DNA from 3 places in the Streptomyces sp. UH6 genome. Region 1 is predicted to be linked to each of the others. Evidence: riboswitches for the same ligand, from Rfam matches in the RefSeq annotation. Region 1 holds a riboswitch; each other region holds the start of a gene.
The links. A riboswitch is a leader RNA that binds a small molecule or an ion and turns the genes downstream of it on or off. The one in region 1 is predicted to bind cyclic di-AMP.
Positions count from the first base shown of each region.

Region 2: another riboswitch for cyclic di-AMP. It lies ahead of HW445_RS04405 (C40 family peptidase); the one in region 1 lies ahead of HW445_RS34360 (transglycosylase SLT domain-containing protein).
Region 3: another riboswitch for cyclic di-AMP. It lies ahead of HW445_RS11640 (M23 family metallopeptidase); the one in region 1 lies ahead of HW445_RS34360 (transglycosylase SLT domain-containing protein).

Region 1 covers NZ_JACADT010000048.1:7,686-13,708, forward strand. Annotated here, with positions in the region: gene nuoN (NADH-quinone oxidoreductase subunit NuoN) at 1-902, shown strand, start outside; gene HW445_RS05715 (polyprenyl synthetase family protein) at 1,009-2,019, opposite strand; cyclic di-AMP (ydaO/yuaA leader) riboswitch at 2,451-2,625, shown strand; gene HW445_RS34360 (transglycosylase SLT domain-containing protein) at 2,629-3,153, shown strand; gene HW445_RS05725 (HAD family hydrolase) at 3,163-3,996, opposite strand; gene recQ (DNA helicase RecQ) at 4,386-6,023, opposite strand, start outside.
Region 2 covers NZ_JACADT010000031.1:11,246-17,268, forward strand. Annotated here, with positions in the region: gene HW445_RS04390 (response regulator transcription factor) at 1-552, shown strand, start outside; gene HW445_RS04395 (C40 family peptidase) at 888-1,961, opposite strand; gene HW445_RS04400 (hypothetical protein) at 2,339-2,692, shown strand; gene HW445_RS04405 (C40 family peptidase) at 2,865-4,034, opposite strand; cyclic di-AMP (ydaO/yuaA leader) riboswitch at 4,041-4,198, opposite strand; gene HW445_RS04410 (DoxX family membrane protein) at 4,551-5,075, opposite strand; partial or broken gene HW445_RS04415 (hypothetical protein) at 5,155-6,023, opposite strand, start outside.
Region 3 covers NZ_JACADT010000171.1:1,355-7,377, forward strand. Annotated here, with positions in the region: gene HW445_RS11620 (aspartate aminotransferase family protein) at 1-1,316, shown strand, start outside; gene HW445_RS11625 (helix-turn-helix domain-containing protein) at 1,481-2,125, shown strand; gene HW445_RS11630 (DUF6126 family protein) at 2,122-2,262, shown strand; gene HW445_RS11635 (tyrosine-protein phosphatase) at 2,369-3,166, opposite strand; cyclic di-AMP (ydaO/yuaA leader) riboswitch at 3,612-3,776, shown strand; gene HW445_RS11640 (M23 family metallopeptidase) at 3,781-4,614, shown strand; gene HW445_RS11645 (SGNH/GDSL hydrolase family protein) at 4,857-5,648, shown strand; partial or broken gene HW445_RS11650 (MBL fold metallo-hydrolase) at 5,884-6,023, shown strand, end outside.

The sequences.
Region 1 (6,023 bases):
TCGTCGAGGGCACGGTGCAGGAGGTCAGCCCGGCGCTCGCCGGGACGATGGGCAACGACGTGCTGCTGCTCATCGGGGCGGCGCTGGTGACGATGGGCCTGCTCTTCAAGGTGGGCGCGGTGCCGTTCCACATGTGGACGCCGGACGTCTACCAGGGCGCGCCCACCCCGGTCACCGGTTTCATGGCGTCGGCCACCAAGGTGGCGGCCTTCGGCGCGCTGCTGCGGCTGCTGTACGTGGTGCTGCCGGGGCTGCGCTGGGACTGGCGGCCGGTGATGTGGGCGGTGGCCGCGGTCACCATGGTGATCGGCGCGATCGTCGCCATCACCCAGACCGACATCAAGCGGCTGCTGGCCTACTCGTCGATCGCGCACGCCGGGTTCATCCTGGCCGGTGTGATCGCGACGCGGCGGGAGGGGATCTCCTCGGTCCTCTTCTACCTGGCCGCCTACTCCTTCGTCACGGTGGGCGCGTTCGCCGTGGTGACGCTGGTGCGCGACGCGGGCGGCGAGGCCACCCACCTGTCCAAGTGGGCGGGTCTCGGGCGGCGTTCGCCGCTGGTGGCGGCGGTGTTCGCGGTCTTCCTGCTGGCCTTCGCGGGCATTCCGCTGACCTCCGGGTTCGCGGGCAAGTTCGCCGTCTTCAAGGCGGCGGCGGAGGGCGGCGCGGCACCGCTGGTGGTGGTCGGCGTGCTGTCCTCGGCGGTCGCGGCGTTCTTCTACATCCGGGTGATCGTCCTGATGTTCTTCAGCGAGCCCAAGCCGGAGGGGCCCACGGTGGCGGTGCCGTCGCCGCTGACGACCACCGCGATCGCGGTGGGTGCCGCGGTGACGGTGGTGCTGGGTGTGGCCCCGCAGTACTTCCTGGACCTGGCGAACTCGGCGGGCGTGTTCGTCCGCTGACCGGGCCCGCACCGGCGGGTTCCCGCACGTACGCCGAAGGCCCGGCCCCCTCGGGGGCCGGGCCTTCGGCGTACGCGGGTCGCGCGGCGGCCGCGGCGGTGGCGGGTCAGCCCGCGCGGTGCACCACGGCGTCGCACAGGTGCACGAGGGCGGTCTTGGCCTCGCACTCCGGCAGCGGAGTGAGCGCAGACCGGGCCTCCTGGGCGTAGCGGACGGTGTCCGCCCGGGCGTCCTCCAGGGCGGGGTGGGCCCGCAGCCGGGCCACCGCCTCGGCGAGGCGCGCCTCGTCCGTCAGGTCGGAGTCGAGCAGCTCGCACAGCTCGGCGTCCTCCGCCCGCCCCAGCCGCTCCACCCGCTCGCGCAGGCGCAGCACGGGCAGCGTGGCGATGCCCTCGCGCAGGTCGGTCCCGGGGGTCTTGCCGGAGTCGGAGGAGTCGGAGGCGATGTCCAGGACGTCGTCGGCGAGCTGGAAGGCCACGCCGAGCCGCTCGCCGTACTGCGTGAGCACGTCCACGACCTGGTCGTCGGCGCCGGACATCATCGCGCCGAACCGGCAGGCGACGGCCACCAGCGAGCCGGTCTTGCCGGCCAGCACGTCGAGGTAGTGGTCGATGGGGGAGCGCCCGTCGGAGGGGCCGGCGGTCTCCAGGATCTGGCCCGTGACCAGCCGCTCGAACGCCTCGGCCTGCACCCGCACCGCCTCCGGGCCGAGGTCGGCCAGGATGTGCGAGGCGCGGGCGAAGAGGAAGTCGCCGGTGAGGACGGCCACCGAGTTGCCCCAGCGGCTGTTGGCGCTGGGCACGCCGCGGCGCACCTCGGCCTCGTCCATCACGTCGTCGTGGTACAGCGTGGCGAGGTGGGTGAGCTCGACGACCACCGCCGACGGGACGATCCCCGGCGCCTCAGGGTCACCGAACTGTGCGGCGAGCGTGACGAGCAGCGGGCGGAACCGCTTGCCGCCGGCCTTCACGAGGTGCTGCGCGGCCTCCGTGATGAACGGGACCTCGCTCTTGGTGGCTTCGAGCAGACCTTCCTCGACGGCCGCCATGCCCGCCTGGACGGCGGCCTCCAGCGCCTGGTCCCGAACCCTCAGCCCGAACGGCCCGACCACGGTCACGAGGGGTCTCCTGTCTGCTGGTGTGTGCTGACGGTTACACGGTTTGTCGATAGGTCATTGCCATCACCCCACTCAGCGTATCCGGTCAGGTTTCGATCACCGACAGCCCCCACCCGCCAGATGGCCGGGAGATGCCCTGTCCGGTTTCGGTGGGTTGAGTGAGCTGGTGCACATTCCATCCCTTTGGGTGGGCATCGACCGATCCGTGAAGTGAGCCACAGGGGCGGAGCGCGGACGTGCGGGGGTGGATACGGCGAACTCGCCCTCTATCGGGAGAAGTTGAGGGTCGATGGCGGTGCGCTCGTGGGGCGCAAATCACCCGCAATCATGATCAACCAGCGTGATCCAGTGACTTTCGTACTTGTTTCGGACATCCGCTCTCACGTACGTTTCGGGCCAGCCGGGTGGAACGCCGAGTCCTGCCGCCGTCCGGTCACCACACACCCATTCCATGACGGCAGGAGCGGGGGACCCAGGTACGCCGCCGGCCCGGAGCACGCTTCCGGACGGCTCGGGGTGAAGCCTGTCGCCCGACCAGGGCGACGGGCCGGGCAGCCTTTCTGGCCCGAACCCGACAGCTCACCTCGCAGGCGCCGGAAAGGATCAACCATGACCCGCTTCACCCGTACCGCGTCCGTCCTTGCCGTCGCCGCGGCCGTCGTCGCCGCCCCGATCGCGGGCGCGACCGGCGCCTGGGCCGCCGAGACCCCGGCCGCCGCCAAGGACACCGCGGCCGCGGCCAAGGACGCCCCGGCCGCCGCCAAGGACACCGCGGCCGCCGCCGGCAACAAGGTCACCCAGCTCGCCGCGACGCCGGAGAACCTGGACGCGTGGATCAACGAGGCCCTGGACGTCATGGAGAAGCACGACATCCCGGGCACCTACGAGGGCATCCACCGCAATGTGATGCGCGAGTCCTCGGGCAACCCGCTGGCCATCAACGACTGGGACATCAACGCCGTCAACGGCATCCCGTCCAAGGGCCTGCTCCAGGTGATCGACCCCACCTTCGACGAGTACCACGTGGAGGGCACCGGGTCCTCGCCGTTCGACCCGGTCGCCAACATCGCCGCCGCGTGCAACTACGCTGCCGACCGCTACGGCTCGATCGACAACGTGAACAGCGCGTACTGACCGGCTCCCTCAGGGGAACAGGCGCTCGAGGACGACGGCCACGCCGTCGTCCTCGTTCGTCGTGGTGACCTCGTCGGCGACCGCCTTCAGCTCGGGGTGGGCGTTGGCCATGGCCACCCCGCGGGCCGCCCAGCGGAACATGGGCACGTCGTTCGGCATGTCGCCGAAGGCGATGGCGTCCTCGGGGCCGAGGCCGAGCCGGGACGCCGCCATGGCCAGGCCGGTCGCCTTGGTGATGCCGTGCGGCTGCAGCTCCACGGTGCCCGGCCCCGACATCGTCACCGTCGCCAGCGACCCGACGGCCGCGGCGGCCACCGCCGTCAGCTCGTCGTCGGTCAGCTCGGGGTGGCAGAGCAGCACCTTGGTGATCGGCCGCTCCCACAGGGCGTCCCGGCGGTCCACCCGCACGGCGGGGAGGGTGGGGCGGGCCATCCGGTAGCCGGGCTCGATCAGGGTGAGCCCGTTGGCGCCGTCCTGGTCGACGGCCGCGTACACCTGGCCCACCTCGGCCTCGATCTTGCCGATGGCGGTCTCCGCCAGCTCGCGGTCCAGCGTCATCGACCACACCAGACGGTCCCGGTCCGCGTCGTAGAGCTGCGCGCCCTGCCCGCACACCGCGAAACCGCCGCCGATCCCGGCGAGCAGGTCGCGTACCCGCGGCGCGGGGCGCCCCGTCACCACCAGATGCCGGGCACCCGCCCGGGCGGCGCCTCCCAGTGCCGCGCGGGTGCGGGGGGAGACGGTGTCGTCGTCACGCAGGAGCGTGCCGTCCAGGTCCGTGGCGATGAGGGCGTACGCGGGGAGCGCACGGGAAGGGGGCGCATAGGCGGCGGGTGCGGGCATGATCAGAGAATACGGACGATCCGGAGCGCCCCTGTGACGGGTTGACACGCCGACCGGATGTGTGCAATAGGGCGCTGATCGTCTCATGTGAGCGCGATCCGGGGTGATTCCCCCCGGCCGCCGGGGGCCGTAGCCGGTGCTCAGGCGCCGGAGAGGCCCCGACGTGCTGGGGCGTCCGGAGACGCAGCCCCGTGCACCGGCACCGACGTGGGCCCGGTGCTCGTGCGTCGCGGTCTGCCCGTGCTCAGGCACCGAGGGGCTGCTCCCGCGCCCGGGAGTGGTGGGCATGCCCCCGTGCTCGGCGTGCTCGGAGTGCCCGGAGAGGCGCCCCCGTGTTCAGGCACCGCGGCGTGCACCCGCGCTCACCTCGTCGACGCGGTGCCCCGCGCTCAGGCGTCGTCGAGCGACGCCAGGAGTCCGACGACGCTCTCGCCGTGCGTGGCCAGCTTCTTCTCGCCGATGCCGCTGATCCCGCGCAGCTCGTCCACCGAGGTGGGGCGGGCCGCGGCGATCTCCCGCAGGGTCGCGTCGTGGAAGATCACGTAGGCGGGGACGCCCTGCTCCCGGGCGCGCTCCCCGCGCCAGGCGCGCAGCGCCTCGAAGACCGGCTGGAGCTCCTCGGGCAGCTCGGCCACGGCCGCGGCGGCCTTCGCCTTGCGCTCGCCGCGGGCGGAGGGCGCCTTCCTGGGCTCCTTGCGCATCGGCACCGGACGCTCGCCGCGCAGCACGGCGGCGCTGCCCTCGGTCAGCACCAGCGTGCCGTACTCGCCCTCCACGGAGAGCAGGCCCTGTGCCAGCAGCTGCCGGACCACACCGCGCCACTCGCCCTCGGCGAGGTCCTCGCCGATGCCGAACACGGACAGCTGGTCGTGGTCGAACTGGATCACCTTGGCCGTGCGCTTGCCGAGCAGGATGTCGATGATCTGGGTCGCGCCGAACTTCTGCCGCCGCTCCCGGTCGAGCCGGACCACCGTGGAGAGCACCTTCTGCGCGGCTACGGTGGCGTCCCAGGTCTCCGGCGGGGTGAGGCAGGTGTCGCAGTTGCCGCACGCCTCCTCGGCCGCCTCCTGGCCGAAGTAGGCCAGCAGCTGGCCCCGGCGGCACCGGACGGTCTCGCAGAGGGCCAGCATCGCGTCCAGATGGGCCTGGGCGCGCCGGCGGAAGGCCTCGTCGCCCTCGCCCGAGAGGATCATCTTCCGCAGCTGGACGACATCGTTGAGCCCGTACGTCATCCACGCCGTCGACGGCAGCCCGTCGCGCCCCGCGCGGCCGGTCTCCTGGTAGTAGCCCTCCACCGACTTCGGCAGGTCCAGATGGGCCACGAACCGCACGTCCGGCTTGTCGATCCCCATGCCGAAGGCGATGGTGGCGACGACCACCAGGCCCTCCTCGCGCAGGAACCGGGACTGGTGGGCGGCGCGGGTGGCCGCGTCGAGGCCCGCGTGGTACGGCACCGCCTCGACGCCGTTGGCGCGGAGGAACTCGGCGGTCTTCTCCACGGAGTTCCGGGAGAGGCAGTAGACGATCCCGGCGTCGCCCCGGTGCTCCTCGCGCAGGAAGGCCAGCAGCTGCTTCTTCGGCTCCGCCTTGGGCACGATCCGGTACTGGATGTTGGGGCGGTCGAAGCCGGCGACGAAGTGCCGCGCCGAGTCCAGGCCGAGGCGGCGGGTGATCTCCTGGTGGGTGGCGCGGGTGGCCGTCGCGGTCAGGGCGATCCGCGGCACGTCCGGCCAGCGTTCACCCAGCACCGACAGGGCCAGATAGTCGGGGCGGAAGTCGTGGCCCCACTGGGCCACGCAGTGCGCCTCGTCGATGGCGAAGAGGGAGACCCGGCCGCGCGAGAGCAGGTTCAGGGTGGACTCCAGGCGGAGCCGCTCGGGGGCCAGGTAGAGGAGATCCAGCTCACCGGCCCGGAACTGCGCCTCCACCAGCCGCTGCTCGTCGAGGTCCTGGGTGGAGTTGAGGAAGCCGGCCTGCACACCGGCCGCGCGCAGGGCGTCGACCTGGTCCTGCATCAGCGCGATCAG
Region 2 (6,023 bases), on a different contig from region 1:
GCGGATGTCGACCAGGCGGTGGAGGTGATCACCGCCACCCGGCCCGAGGTCGTCCTGCTCGACGTGCACCTGCCGGGCGGAGGCGGTGTCGAGGTGCTCCGCCGGTGCGCGGGACTGGCGGCCGACCCCGAGCGGCCGGTGCGGTTCCTCGCCCTTTCGGTCTCCGACGCTGCGGAGGACGTGATCGGCGTCATCCGCGGTGGGGCCCGCGGCTACGTCACCAAGACGATCACCGGGAACGACCTGGTCGACTCGGTCTTCCGGGTGCAGGACGGCGACGCGGTCTTCTCCCCCCGCCTGGCGGGTTTCGTCCTCGACGCCTTCGCCTCGACCGACGCCCCGCCGGTGGACGAGGACATGGACCGTCTCACGCAGCGGGAGCGGGAGGTGCTCCGGCTGATCGCGCGGGGCTACGCCTACAAGGAGATCGCCAAGCAGCTCTTCATCTCGGTGAAGACGGTGGAGTCCCATGTCTCGGCGGTCCTTCGCAAGCTCCAGCTCTCCAACCGGCACGAGCTGACCCGCTGGGCCACGGCCCGACGGCTGGTGTGAGGGAGCGCCCGCACGCGGCCGGGACGGTGCGTGCGGTGCGTGCGGTGCGTCCGGTCTGTTCGGTCCGGGCGGTCCGTCCGGTCCGGGCGGTGCCTCCGGGGCTTCCGGTGCGGACTGGTCCGCGCGGGGTGTGCGGCGCGTTCATCCGCCGGGTCCCTGTGGGCGTCCGGTCCGGCCGTCTGCCCGTCTGCCCGTCTGCCGGTCTGCGCACCCGTCCGCCTGTCCACCCGTCCTCCCATCCACCCCACCGCCCGTGTCCTGCGGTGTGTCCGGGTCGTGCGTCTGCGCGGTCCACGGGTCCGTGTGATCGCCCGTGCGGGGGTGTCCGGGAGTCGTCACACCACCCGTGTCGCTCCGGCGAAGGGCATCTCGTCGACCGGGGCGACACGGACCGGGGCGGAGGGATTGGGCGCGTGGATCATCTTGCCGTCGCCGATGTACATGCCCACGTGGGTGACCCCGGGGTAGAAGAAGACCAGGTCGCCCGGGCGGAGCTGGGACCGGGAGACACGCTGTCCCGCGCCGATCTGTGCGTAGGTGGTGCGTGGGAGGGAGACGCCCGCGGAACGGTAGGCGGCCTGGACGAGCCCTGAACAGTCGAAGGCGTCGGGGCCGGTGGCGCCCCAGACGTAGGGACTGCCCAGCTTCCGCTGCGCGTACGAGATCGCGGCGGCCGCACGGGTGTTGGGCGCGGAGACCGTGCCCGATGAGTTCTTCGCGCCGCCGGTTCCGCCGGGCCGGGCCGGTGGAGCCTCGGCGTTCCCGCCGCCGGATTCGGCGGCGAGCCGGGCGCGTTCCTCGGCGGTGAGGCGGGAGAGCAGCCGGCGGGCCTTGCCCAGCTTTCCGGTGACGGTCTTCTTGTGCCGCTGTGCCCGCTTCTGCTGGTCCTCCAGCTCCTTCAGCTCGGTCCGGGCCTCCTGGCGCACCTCGTCCAGCTCGCGGATCTGCCGTGCCACGGAGGCGACCTCGGTGGCCTGGAGGGCGCCGGCGCGCTCGGCGAGGCCGGCGTCCCGCAGGAAGCGGTCGGGGTCGGAGGAGAGCGCCAGCTGCATGGCGGGCCCGAGGCCGTTGCCGGAGCGGTACTGCGCGGCGGCGGCCGAACCCAAGGACTCGCGCGCGGTGTTCAGCTCCTCGGTCCGCCGGGCGGCCTCGTCCTGCAGCTTGCCCACCCGGCGTTCGGCGGCCTCCGTCCTTTCCCTGGCCCCGTTGTACTTCTCGGTGGCCGCCTCGGCCTCCCGGTAGAGCTGGTCGACCTCTTCCCTGACCTGCTCCGGCGTCGGCTTCGGCGCCGCGTGTCCGACTCCGTCGAGTCCCGCCGACGCCGCCGCTCCCGCGAGTACCGCGGTGAGCAGTGTGCGGGCCCTGCTGCCGCTCCGCCTGTGCTGTGGGGGCTTGCGGTGCGATGCCACGTGGAGTCCACGTCCTTCCGTACGTCCCGCCGCCGGGCGGGGGCGGTCACACATCCGGCGGTGGCCTGCACAGGGGAGGCAGGCCACCGCCGGACCTTCGGTCGGTGACCGACGCCGTCCTGGTCAGGACGACATGAGGGGAGCCGGTCACCTGGGGGAGGACGCTAATCCGGTACGTCACCGTCTGGTAACGGTTTGTGTGCAGCTGAACGCAAAGGGTCACTATGGTCCGGGGGGTAACCCAGTAGCGGTTCGGTCGTGACGGCTTGGTGCGGTGGAGTGACCGAATGTGCACTTCCGGGGCGGATGTGACGGCAGGGGTGCTACGCGACGGCCCGCCTCCGGGGTGGGAAAGCGCGGTGGCTAGGCTCCCCGGCATGGACGTACTCCTGCACATCTTCGTCGGTCTTCACATCATCGGTATCGCCGCCCTGCTCGGCGGTTTCTTCCACCAGATGAAGGCCATCGGTCAGGGCGCCGCCCGCTTCACCCCGGGCATGCTGCACGGCGCCCTCACCATGCTGGTCACCGGCATCGTCCTGGTCGGTCTCAACGAGGCACAGGGCGGCTCGGTCAACCACATCAAGATCGGCGTCAAGCTGCTGCTGCTGATCGTGATCCTCGGCCTGGTCTACGTGAAGCGGGACGAGGAGCGGGTGTCCAAGGGGCAGTTCGCCCTGGTGGGTGCGCTGACCACGGTGAACATCTTCATCGCGGTGCTGTGGAAGTGACTCGGCCGCGCTGACGCACGCGCGACGGCCCGCACGCTCGAGGCGTGCGGGCCGTCGTCGTCTTCCGCCCGGCTTCGGCTCCGACGCTGCCGAAGCCGAAGCCGAAGCCGAAGCCGAAGCGGAACCGAGGCTGAGGCGGGGTCGCCGTTTCCGGTTCCGGTTCCGGTGCCGGTCAGGCGGGGCGCACGATGCTGTGGATGGAGCCCTCGCCGTCGTAGTAGATGGACTCCTCACGGACGTACGCACCGGGCTTCGGGGCGTGGATCATCATGCCCTCGCCGATGTAGACGCCCACGTGGGTGACGTCGTCGTAGAAGAAGACCAGGTCGCCCGGCTTCGCCTCGGAGACCGGGACGGTGGTGCCGGCGTTCACCTGGTCGTAGGTGGTGCGGGGCAGGTCCACGCCGGCGGCCTTCCAGGCCGCCTGGGTCAGGCCGGAGCAGTCGTAGGAGTCCGGGCCGGTCGCGCCCCAGACGTAGGGAAGGCCGATCTGGGCCTCGGCGAACGCGACCGCCTTCTGGCCCTGCGTGGCGGAGGCGTCCGTGCCGCCTCCCGTCCCGGAGCCACCGTCCGCGCCGCTCCCGCCGCCGGCGGCCTCGTCGGCCTCCTGCTCGGCGGCCGCCTCCTGCCGGGCCTTCTCCTCGGCGGCCTGCCGACGGGCGAGCTCCTCCGCCTTCCGGCGGGCCTCCTCCTCCTTCTGCCGCTCGATCTCGGCGAGCCGCGCCTTCTCCTCGGCGGTCAGGTCGGCCAGCAGTTCCCGGGCGTCGGTCAGCTTCTTCTGGACGGTCGCCTTGCTGGTGCGCAGTTCCTCCTCGGAGGAGCTCAGCGTCTCCAGGCTCTCGGTGGCTTCCTGCCGCTTCTCGGACGTGGCGGCCTGCCGCTCCACGAAGTCGTCGACGGCATCCTTCTGCCGGCCCGTCAGGCGGTCCATCAGCTGCGCCTGGTCGAAGTAGTCCTGAGGCGCGTCGGCGAGCAGGAAGGTCGCGGTGTCGGGGAGGGCGGTGCCGGAGCGGTACTGGGCGGCGGCGTAGGAGCCGAGTCTCTCGCGGGCCTCGTTCAGCTCCTCGGTGCGCTCGGCGACGTCGTCGAGCAGCTTGTCGAGCTCCTCGCGCTGCTGCTCGCTCTGCTCCTTGGCCGAGTTGTACTTCTCGGTGGCCGCCTCGGCCTCGCGGTAGAGGGTGTCGACCTTCTTCTGGACCTCTTCGAGGCTGGGGCGGTCGGCGGGCGCGGCCTGGGCGGTCTGGGTCAGCAGGGCCACGGAGGTGAGGGCGACGGTCGCCAGCGCGGGGGTGCGTATACCCGCGAGCAGGCCCGTGGGGCGGGGTTTTCGGTGCGACGCCAAGGCGGCGACTCCTTCCGTCTCCCGCCTACCGGGTTAGCTGTCGGGTTCGGGCGGGACTTCCGGAAGGGTTGCCCTACGGTCCGGCGGGGCCGGATCGATTCACCCCAGGTGGTGCGCGCGGGTCCCCGGCTCCGGCACGGCACCGGACTCGGCGGGGGCCGCGCGGACCGGCGAGGTTCGCCGGTCGGGATCGGACGGCCCGCGCGGCACGTTAGCCAACCCGTGGTGTCCGTGTGAAGGACGGTGTGCGTTATGCCCGATACGTTTTTGTGACCTTCGTAAAAGCGTGGCCGATCGTGAGGGCGTGGCGGCGTTCGGTAGCGCAACAGCGTTTCGTGGCGCAGTGACGTTCCACGGCCAGGGGTGCTCGGGGAGCGCGGAGGTGGTGCGCCAGCGCGGTGGTCGGCGCGTGAGCGCGGAAGGTGGTGCGTGCGTACGGAAGACGGCGCGCGGAGGTGGTGCGCGGGGACGCGGAGGTGGTGCACGGGCGGTGCGGGTCCGCCCGTGGCGCGGGCCTCAGGCGGTGGTCGCGTCGGTCCCCGCCGCCCGTCCGGCCCGCCGCGCGCGCCACGCCGCGTCGAGGGAGAGCGCGCCGCCGCCGGCCAGGATCAGCGGGGTCCACGCCATCAGGTACGGGAGGTCGTTGCCGAGGTAGTACGGCTCCGCGGCCCAGCTCATCGTCAGCCACAGGCTCAGCGAGATGAGCGCGCCCCCGGTCGCCGCCATACGGGTGAGGAGGCCGAGGAGGGTGCCGAGACCGACGGCCAGCTCGCCCAGGGCGATGGCGAGGCCGAAGGCGACGGGGGCGTTCAGCCCGAGGTCGACCAGGGCGGGGACGGCGGAGACGTCGCGGACCGCGTCCATCTGCCCGCCGATGGAGCCGGGGCCGGACTCCTTCAGGAAGGCGGAGTCGGTGAGCTTGTCCAGGCCCGCGTAGAGGAAGGTGACGCCGAGGAAGACCCTCAGGGGGAGCAGCGCGAAGCGTGCGGCGGCCTCCCTCGGGCCGGACGTCCGGGTGGCGCCGGTGGTGGTGACCGCCATGACCGTGGCCGCCTTTCCCGCAGGTCGGTTTATCCGTCAACCAATTCGGGGGACAGCCTACGTGCGCCGCGGCGTGACGTCACTCGGTGATGTCGACGACCATCCGGTTGGTCTCCAGCCCCGCCGCGGTCACCACCTGCACCTCCACCCGGCCGGGCTCCACCTCGGCCGGGACCGGCACCGTCAGCACCGTGTCCGAGGGGTTGCTGAAGCCGCCGGTGACGGGGACCAGCGGAACGTGGACGTTGACCGACCCTATGCGGACGACCATCCGCGACAGCCGGTCCGCGCCCTGCGCCCCCGGGGGCACGAACCCCGCGCCACGGATCTCGATGTCGTCCCCGGTGCGGATCGGCCCGTCCAGGTCTCCGGCCTCGCGGGCCCGCACCACGGAGAGGACGACCGGGCGGCCGCCCTCCGCGTACTTGCCGGCCAGGTACGTCGCCGCGGAGACCAGCACCACCACGGCCAGCCCCCACGGCAGGTCGGGCAGCTGCTCGGGGCGGCGGGCGAGCCGGACCAGGCCGAAGACCAGCGCCACGGCGGAGATCACCACGTACTGGATGTCGGCGAAGCTGCCCCGCCCGGAGTCGTCGGTCAGCAGGTCGGCGGCGCGCGGGCGGTCGGCACGGACCTTCTGCAGCCGCTGGCCGAGCACCCGAAGGCTCACCACCCGCCGGACCAGCACCGCGATGGCACAGACCACGGCCAGCACCGTCACCATGCCCGCGCCCCGGGCGAGGTTCAGGCCCGCGATCAGCGAGTCGCGCTCCCGGTGGCCGGAGGCGGCGGCCAGCTGGCCGGCCAGGGTCAGCACGGCGAAGGCGGTGAACAGCACCCAGGCGGTGGCCACCGCGCGGGAGGTGGAGAGGCGGTTGTCCTCACCGATCACCGGGGCGAGCACGCCGCCCCGATCACGGTGGTACCAGGAGGCGGCGGACAGCGCGG
Region 3 (6,023 bases), on a different contig from region 1:
AGCGCCACCTCAACCACCAGCTGCCGCGGATGCTGCGCACCCTCGGCTTCGACAAGGTCTACGAGCGGGCCGAGGGCGCCTACTTCTGGGACGCCGAGGGCAACGACTACCTGGACATGCTGGCCGGCTTCGGCGTCATGGGGCTCGGCCGCCACCACCCGGTGGTCCGCAAGGCGCTCCACGATGTCCTCGACGCCCAGCTCGCCGACCTCACCCGCTTCGACTGCCCGCCGCTGCCCGGCCTGCTGGCCGAACGGCTGCTGGCCCACAGCCCGCACCTGGACCGCGTCTTCTTCGGCAACAGCGGCACCGAGGCGGTGGAGACCGCGCTGAAGTTCGCCCGCCGGGCCACCGGGCGCCCCCGCGTCCTCCACTGCGACCACGCCTTCCACGGACTGACCGCCGGCTCCCTGTCCGTCAACGGGGAGAAGGGCTTCCGGGACGGCTTCGGCCCGCTCCTGCCGGACACCGCCGTCGCGCTGGGCGACCTCACCGCGCTGGAACGCGAACTGGCGCGGGGCGACGTGGCCGCGCTGATCGTGGAACCCGTCCAGGGCAAGGGCGTGCACGAGGCGCCGCCCGGCTACCTGCGCGCGGCGCAGGAGCTCCTCCGCCGGCACAAGGCGCTGCTGATCGCCGACGAGGTGCAGACCGGGCTGGGGCGCACCGGCGACTTCTACGCCTACCAGCACGAGGAGGGCGTGGAACCCGACCTGGTGTGCGTGGCGAAGGCGCTCTCGGGCGGCTACGTGCCGGTGGGGGCGACGCTGGGCAGGGACTGGATCTTCAAGAAGGTCTACTCCTCCATGGACCGCGTGCTGGTCCACTCCGCGAGCTTCGGCTCCAACGCGCAGGCGATGGCCGCGGGACTCGCGGTCCTCTCGGTGATCGAGGACGACCAGGTCGTCGCCGGCGCGAGGGCCACGGGGGAGCTGCTGCGGTCACGGCTGGCGGCGCTCACCGACAGGTACGAGATGCTCGCCGACGTGCGGGGGCGGGGCCTGATGATCGGCATCGAGTTCGGCCGCCCCCGCTCGCTGAAACTGCGCGGGAGGTGGGCGATGCTGCAGGCGGCACGGAAGGGGCTCTTCGCCCAGATGGTGGTGGCGCCGCTGCTGCACCGGCACCGGATCCTCACCCAGGTCTCCGGCGACCACCTCGAGGTGATCAAGCTGATTCCGCCGCTGATCATCGGTGAACGGGAGGTGGACCGCTTCGTCGCGGCCTTCACGGCGGTGATGGACGACGCCCACCAGGGAGGTCTCGTGTGGGACTTCGGACGCCGGCTGATGAAGCAGGCGGCCGCCAACCGCTAGGCGGCACGGAACCGCCGGCCGGGCCGCCTCCGGACGGGAGTCCGGGGGCGCCCCCGGACGCTGCCGGGGCCTCCTCACCCGCGGCGTCGGAGGCCGCACCCGCCCCCTCTTGCCTCTGAGGCAAGGAAGTTGCCGCTGGGGCAAAAACCTGGCTGAATGGCGGTATGTCCGCCGCAGATCCCGGCCCACCGGGAGACCTTCCCAGCGTAGCCCCCACGCTCCGCGCGCTGCGCCACCGCACAGGCCTCACGCTGGAGGCCGCCGCCCGGGCCGCGGACCTCTCCCCGGCCCACCTGTCCCGCCTGGAGACGGGCCACCGCCAGCCCTCCCTGCCCGTCCTCCTCGGACTGGCCCGCGTCTTTGGCACCACCGTCTCCGAGCTGCTCGGCGAGACCGCCCCCGACCGCGAGGCCGTGGTGCGGGCCGCCGACACCCTGGAGACCCGGGCCGGGGGCTGGAGCTACTGGCACGCGGGGGCGCCGGGCCGGGCCATGCAGGCCCTCCGGGTCCGCATCCCCCGCAGCGGCGGCCCGCAGGACCAGGTGGTCCGCGTCCACCCGGGCGAGGAGTGGCTGCACGTCCTCACCGGCCGCCTCCGCCTGCACCTGGGCGACACGAGCCACGTGCTCGGCCCCGGGGACGGCGCCCACTTCGACTCGCTCACCCCGCACCGCCTGGCTCCCGACGGGCCGGACGGAGCCGAGCTCCTGTTCGTCCACACCCTGCTGCAGAGCCCCACGGCCGCCCTCTGCCTCGGCCCCGAGGCGAACGCCGGCCACCCGACCCCGTCAGGAGTGCCCACGTCATGACGACCCCCGACAAGAAGAACGTCGAGGACAAGCTCCCCCGCGCCCTCTGGATCCGTCTCTTCGTGTACATCGTGGCGGGCCACCTCTTCGCCGGTTTCATCTGGCTGCTCTTCGAGGCGGGTGCCCGCGCCAACTGAGCCGGATGCGGGCCCGGGGCCCGGTGCGGAGCCGGTCGGGCCCCGCACCGGGCCTCCGTCGGTCGAGGAGCCGCTCGGTCGAGGGGCCGCTCGGTCGAGGAGCCGCTCAGTCGAGGAGCCGCTCGCGCAGCCTCTCGCGCAGCTCCGGCGTCACCCCGAGGCCCTGCGTCAGGTAGGCGTCGACCCCGCCCCAGTTCTCCTCGATGGTCTCGAAGGCGGCCCCCAGGTACTCGGGCCGCGCGTCGAACAGCGGGCTCAGCAGCTCCGTGATCTCCGGCGTGTACGGGTCGGAGGACTCGCCGCCCCGGTGCAGCTTGTAGCGGCGGTGCTTGGCCCCCGACTTCAGGTAGTCCTCAGTGATGGCGTCCCGCTCCACGCCCAGTGCGAGCAGCACGACCGCGATCGAGAGCCCCGCCCGGTCCTTGCCCGCCGAGCAGTGCATCAGCGCCGGCACGCTCTCCTCGGCCATGGCGCGCAGCACCGTCGTGTGCTCGCCGGTGCGGGTGAGGACGGTCGTCCGGTAGGAGGCGATCATGCGCTGCTCGGCGCGGCCCTCGCCCAGCAGGGGCCTGAGCTCGTCGATACCCCCGCGGCGGACACGCTTCCAGAACTCCGCCCCGTCGGCCGGGTCGGAGAGCGGCAGCCGCACCTCTCTGACCCCGGGCAGCGAGACGTCGGGGCCCTCGAGGCTCCGGTCGGCGTCGTTGCGGAAGTCGAAGACGGTGTGCAGGTTCAGGGAGGCGAGGAAGGCGGCGTCCTCGGCGGTCGCGCTCGCCAGGTGCCCGCTGCGGAACAGCACGCCGGGCTTCACCTTGCGGCCGTCCCGGGTGGGCATCCCGCCCACGTCGCGAAAGTTGCGCACTCCGGCGAGCTGGGGCTCGGTCGACGGGACCTGCTGCGTCACGGGGGGCTCCTCCCACTAGGCCCCGCCGGTGCGGCAACCGGCAGGTGCGCTCCGACGATACGACATGACCGCCCAGGACAGAGAGGGTGCCGCCCCGACGGAAACCTTCACGGCCCCGCGACGGAGAAATGCGGCAATACGGACAATTCAACACAACGATGATTTGTCACCGTAAAACACAACTCGCCCTGCGGTGAGGGGTCGTGGGGAGCGGCCGGGTGAGCAGCCTCATACCCGTGACCGAGCGTCGTCGGCGCGGGGCGGGCAACTGGCGTGCGGCGAGGTCGACTTGAGGGGGTCCTGGCGACTCTCTGTGACCGTTTTGCACTTAAGTGATCACAAACAATGCACCTTCGTTGATTTCCCGCGCTTGTCCCGTTGCGCCCCGGTCGCATACGTTCACGATCCGATCCGGACGGACGCCGAATCCTGCCGCCGCCCGGATCTCTCACACTCACCCGAGTAACCCGAGTACGGCAGGAGCGGGGGACCCACAGGTACACGCCTGTTCCGGTCTCCGGAACGGGCTAGGGGTTAAGCCGCGCCCAGCGCGGCCGGGCATCTCCAGCCCGCACCCGACAGCTCACCTCGCAGGCGACGGAGAGGACCACGTCATGCCCGCGAAGCATCAGAAGCACCGCCGCCCCACCGGCGTCCAGCGCCTCACCCGCTCCATCGCCGTCGCCGGAACGGGCGCCGTGGCGCTCGGCCTGCCCCTGTTCGGCGCCGCAGGTGCCCACGCCGCCCCCCAGCAGGGCGCGCAGAGCCTGCCGGTCGCCGCCAAGAAGGCCGCCTCCGAGACCTACAAGGTCAAGAAGGGCGACTCCCTGGCGAAGATCGCCGACAAGAAGAAGGTCGCCGGCGGCTGGAAGAAGCTGTACAAGATCAACCGCGACGTCGTAGGTGACAACCCGCGCCTGATCAAGCCCGGCACCAAGCTCGACCTCGGCAAGAAGGCCGCCGCCAAGCCCGCCCAGGCGAAGGCCGCCGCGCCCAAGACCGAGGCCCCGAAGACCACGGTCGCCGACGCGGCCGCCGCCGGCGGCTACACCGCCCCCGCGGACGCCGCCCTCGGCACCGCCTACCGCACCGCCGGCAGCATGTGGTCCAGCGGCTACCACACCGGTGTCGACTTCGCCCTGCCCACCGGCACCCCGCTGAAGTCCATCGCCGCGGGCACCGTGGTCTCCGCCGGCAACGGCGGCGCCTACGGCAACCAGGTCGTCATCCAGCACGAGGACGGCATGTACTCCCAGTACGCCCACCTGTCGCAGCTGTCCGTCTCCGCCGGCCAGACCGTCACCGTCGGCCAGCAGATCGGTCTGTCCGGCGCCACCGGCAACGTGACCGGCCCGCACCTGCACTTCGAGGTCCGCACCTCGCCCGACTACGGTTCCGACGTGGACCCGGTCGGCTACCTCCGCTCGCACGGGGTCAGCGTCGGCTGACCCCCGCGGGACCTCGCGGTTGCGCGCGAACCGAGGGCCGCACTTCCCTTCCGGAAGTGCGGCCCTCGGCGCTCCCCGTCCGGCCACCTTCCGGGTGCCGTCCGGCCGCCTGCCCGGGCGACGGAAGACGAGTGGCGTTTCTCACCCACCGTCAACCCCTCCCTACGGTCGCGTAGCTCACATCCGAAGGTGAAAGATGCCTCGATGTGGCAGACGATTCGAAGAATGACAGCAGAACAGTGATCGGGTCGGTCGGGTCGTACGTGGCCGTCGGGGACAGCTTCACCGAGGGCGTCGGCGACCAGGGCCCCGACGGGACGTTCGTCGGCTGGGCCGACCGCCTCGCGGTGCTCCTCGCCGACCGCAGGCCGGAGGGCGACTTCCGCTACACCAACCTCGCCGTGCGCGGAAAGCTGCTCGACCAGATCGTGGCCGACCAGGTGCCCCAGGTCCGCGGCCTCGCCCCCGACCTGGTGTCCATCTGCGCCGGAGGCAACGACATCCTCCGCCCGGGCACCGACCCCGACGACGTGGCGGACCGCTTCGAGAAGGCCGTCGCCGAACTCGCGTCCGCGGCCGGCAGCGTCCTCGTCGCGACCGGGTTCGACACCCGCGGCGTTCCGGTGCTCAAGCACCTCCGGGGCAAGATCGCCACGTACAACGGGCACGTGCGGGCCATCGCCGACCGCTACGACTGCCGGGTGCTGGACCTGTGGTCCCTCCGCAGCGTCCAGGACCGCCGCGCCTGGGACGACGACCGGCTGCACCTCTCCGCCGAGGGGCACACCCGGGTGGCGCTCCGCGCCGGCCAGGTCCTCGGCCTCGAGGTCCCCGCCGACCCCGAGCAGCCCTGGCCGCCGCTGCCCCAGCGCGGCGTCCTGGAGGTCCGCCTCGACGACGTGCACTGGGCACGCGGGCACCTGGTGCCGTGGATCGGGCGGCGCCTGCGCGGCCGGTCCTCCGGGGACACCGTCGTCGCCAAGGGCACCCTCGCGCTCGACGACCTCAAGTCCTGGCTCGCCAGGGCCGTCTGAGCCGCACCACGGTGTCCCGCCGGTCCGCGGACCGGCGGGACACCGTGGATCGCGCGGTGGCCGGATCGGCGTGCCCGGGGCGCACGGATCGAGGCAACGCGGCGCACGACGTCCGCGTCCGTAGGAGCATGGACACGCGCACCTTCGAGCACACCCGATCAGGCACAGCGGCTGGAGGCCACCTGTGAGCGACAGCGGTTCCCTTTCCCGATCCGTCACCGCGGCGGGCGCGTCGCTGCTGCGGGGCCTGCGCCCCGAGGCGTTCGGCGCCGAGGCCCGGGGAAAGCGGCTGGCCCGCATCCAGGCCTCGCCCCACTTCGCCGACGGCGTCTTCCGCAACCCGGCCGGACCCACCCGCACGACCCCCGACCCGTC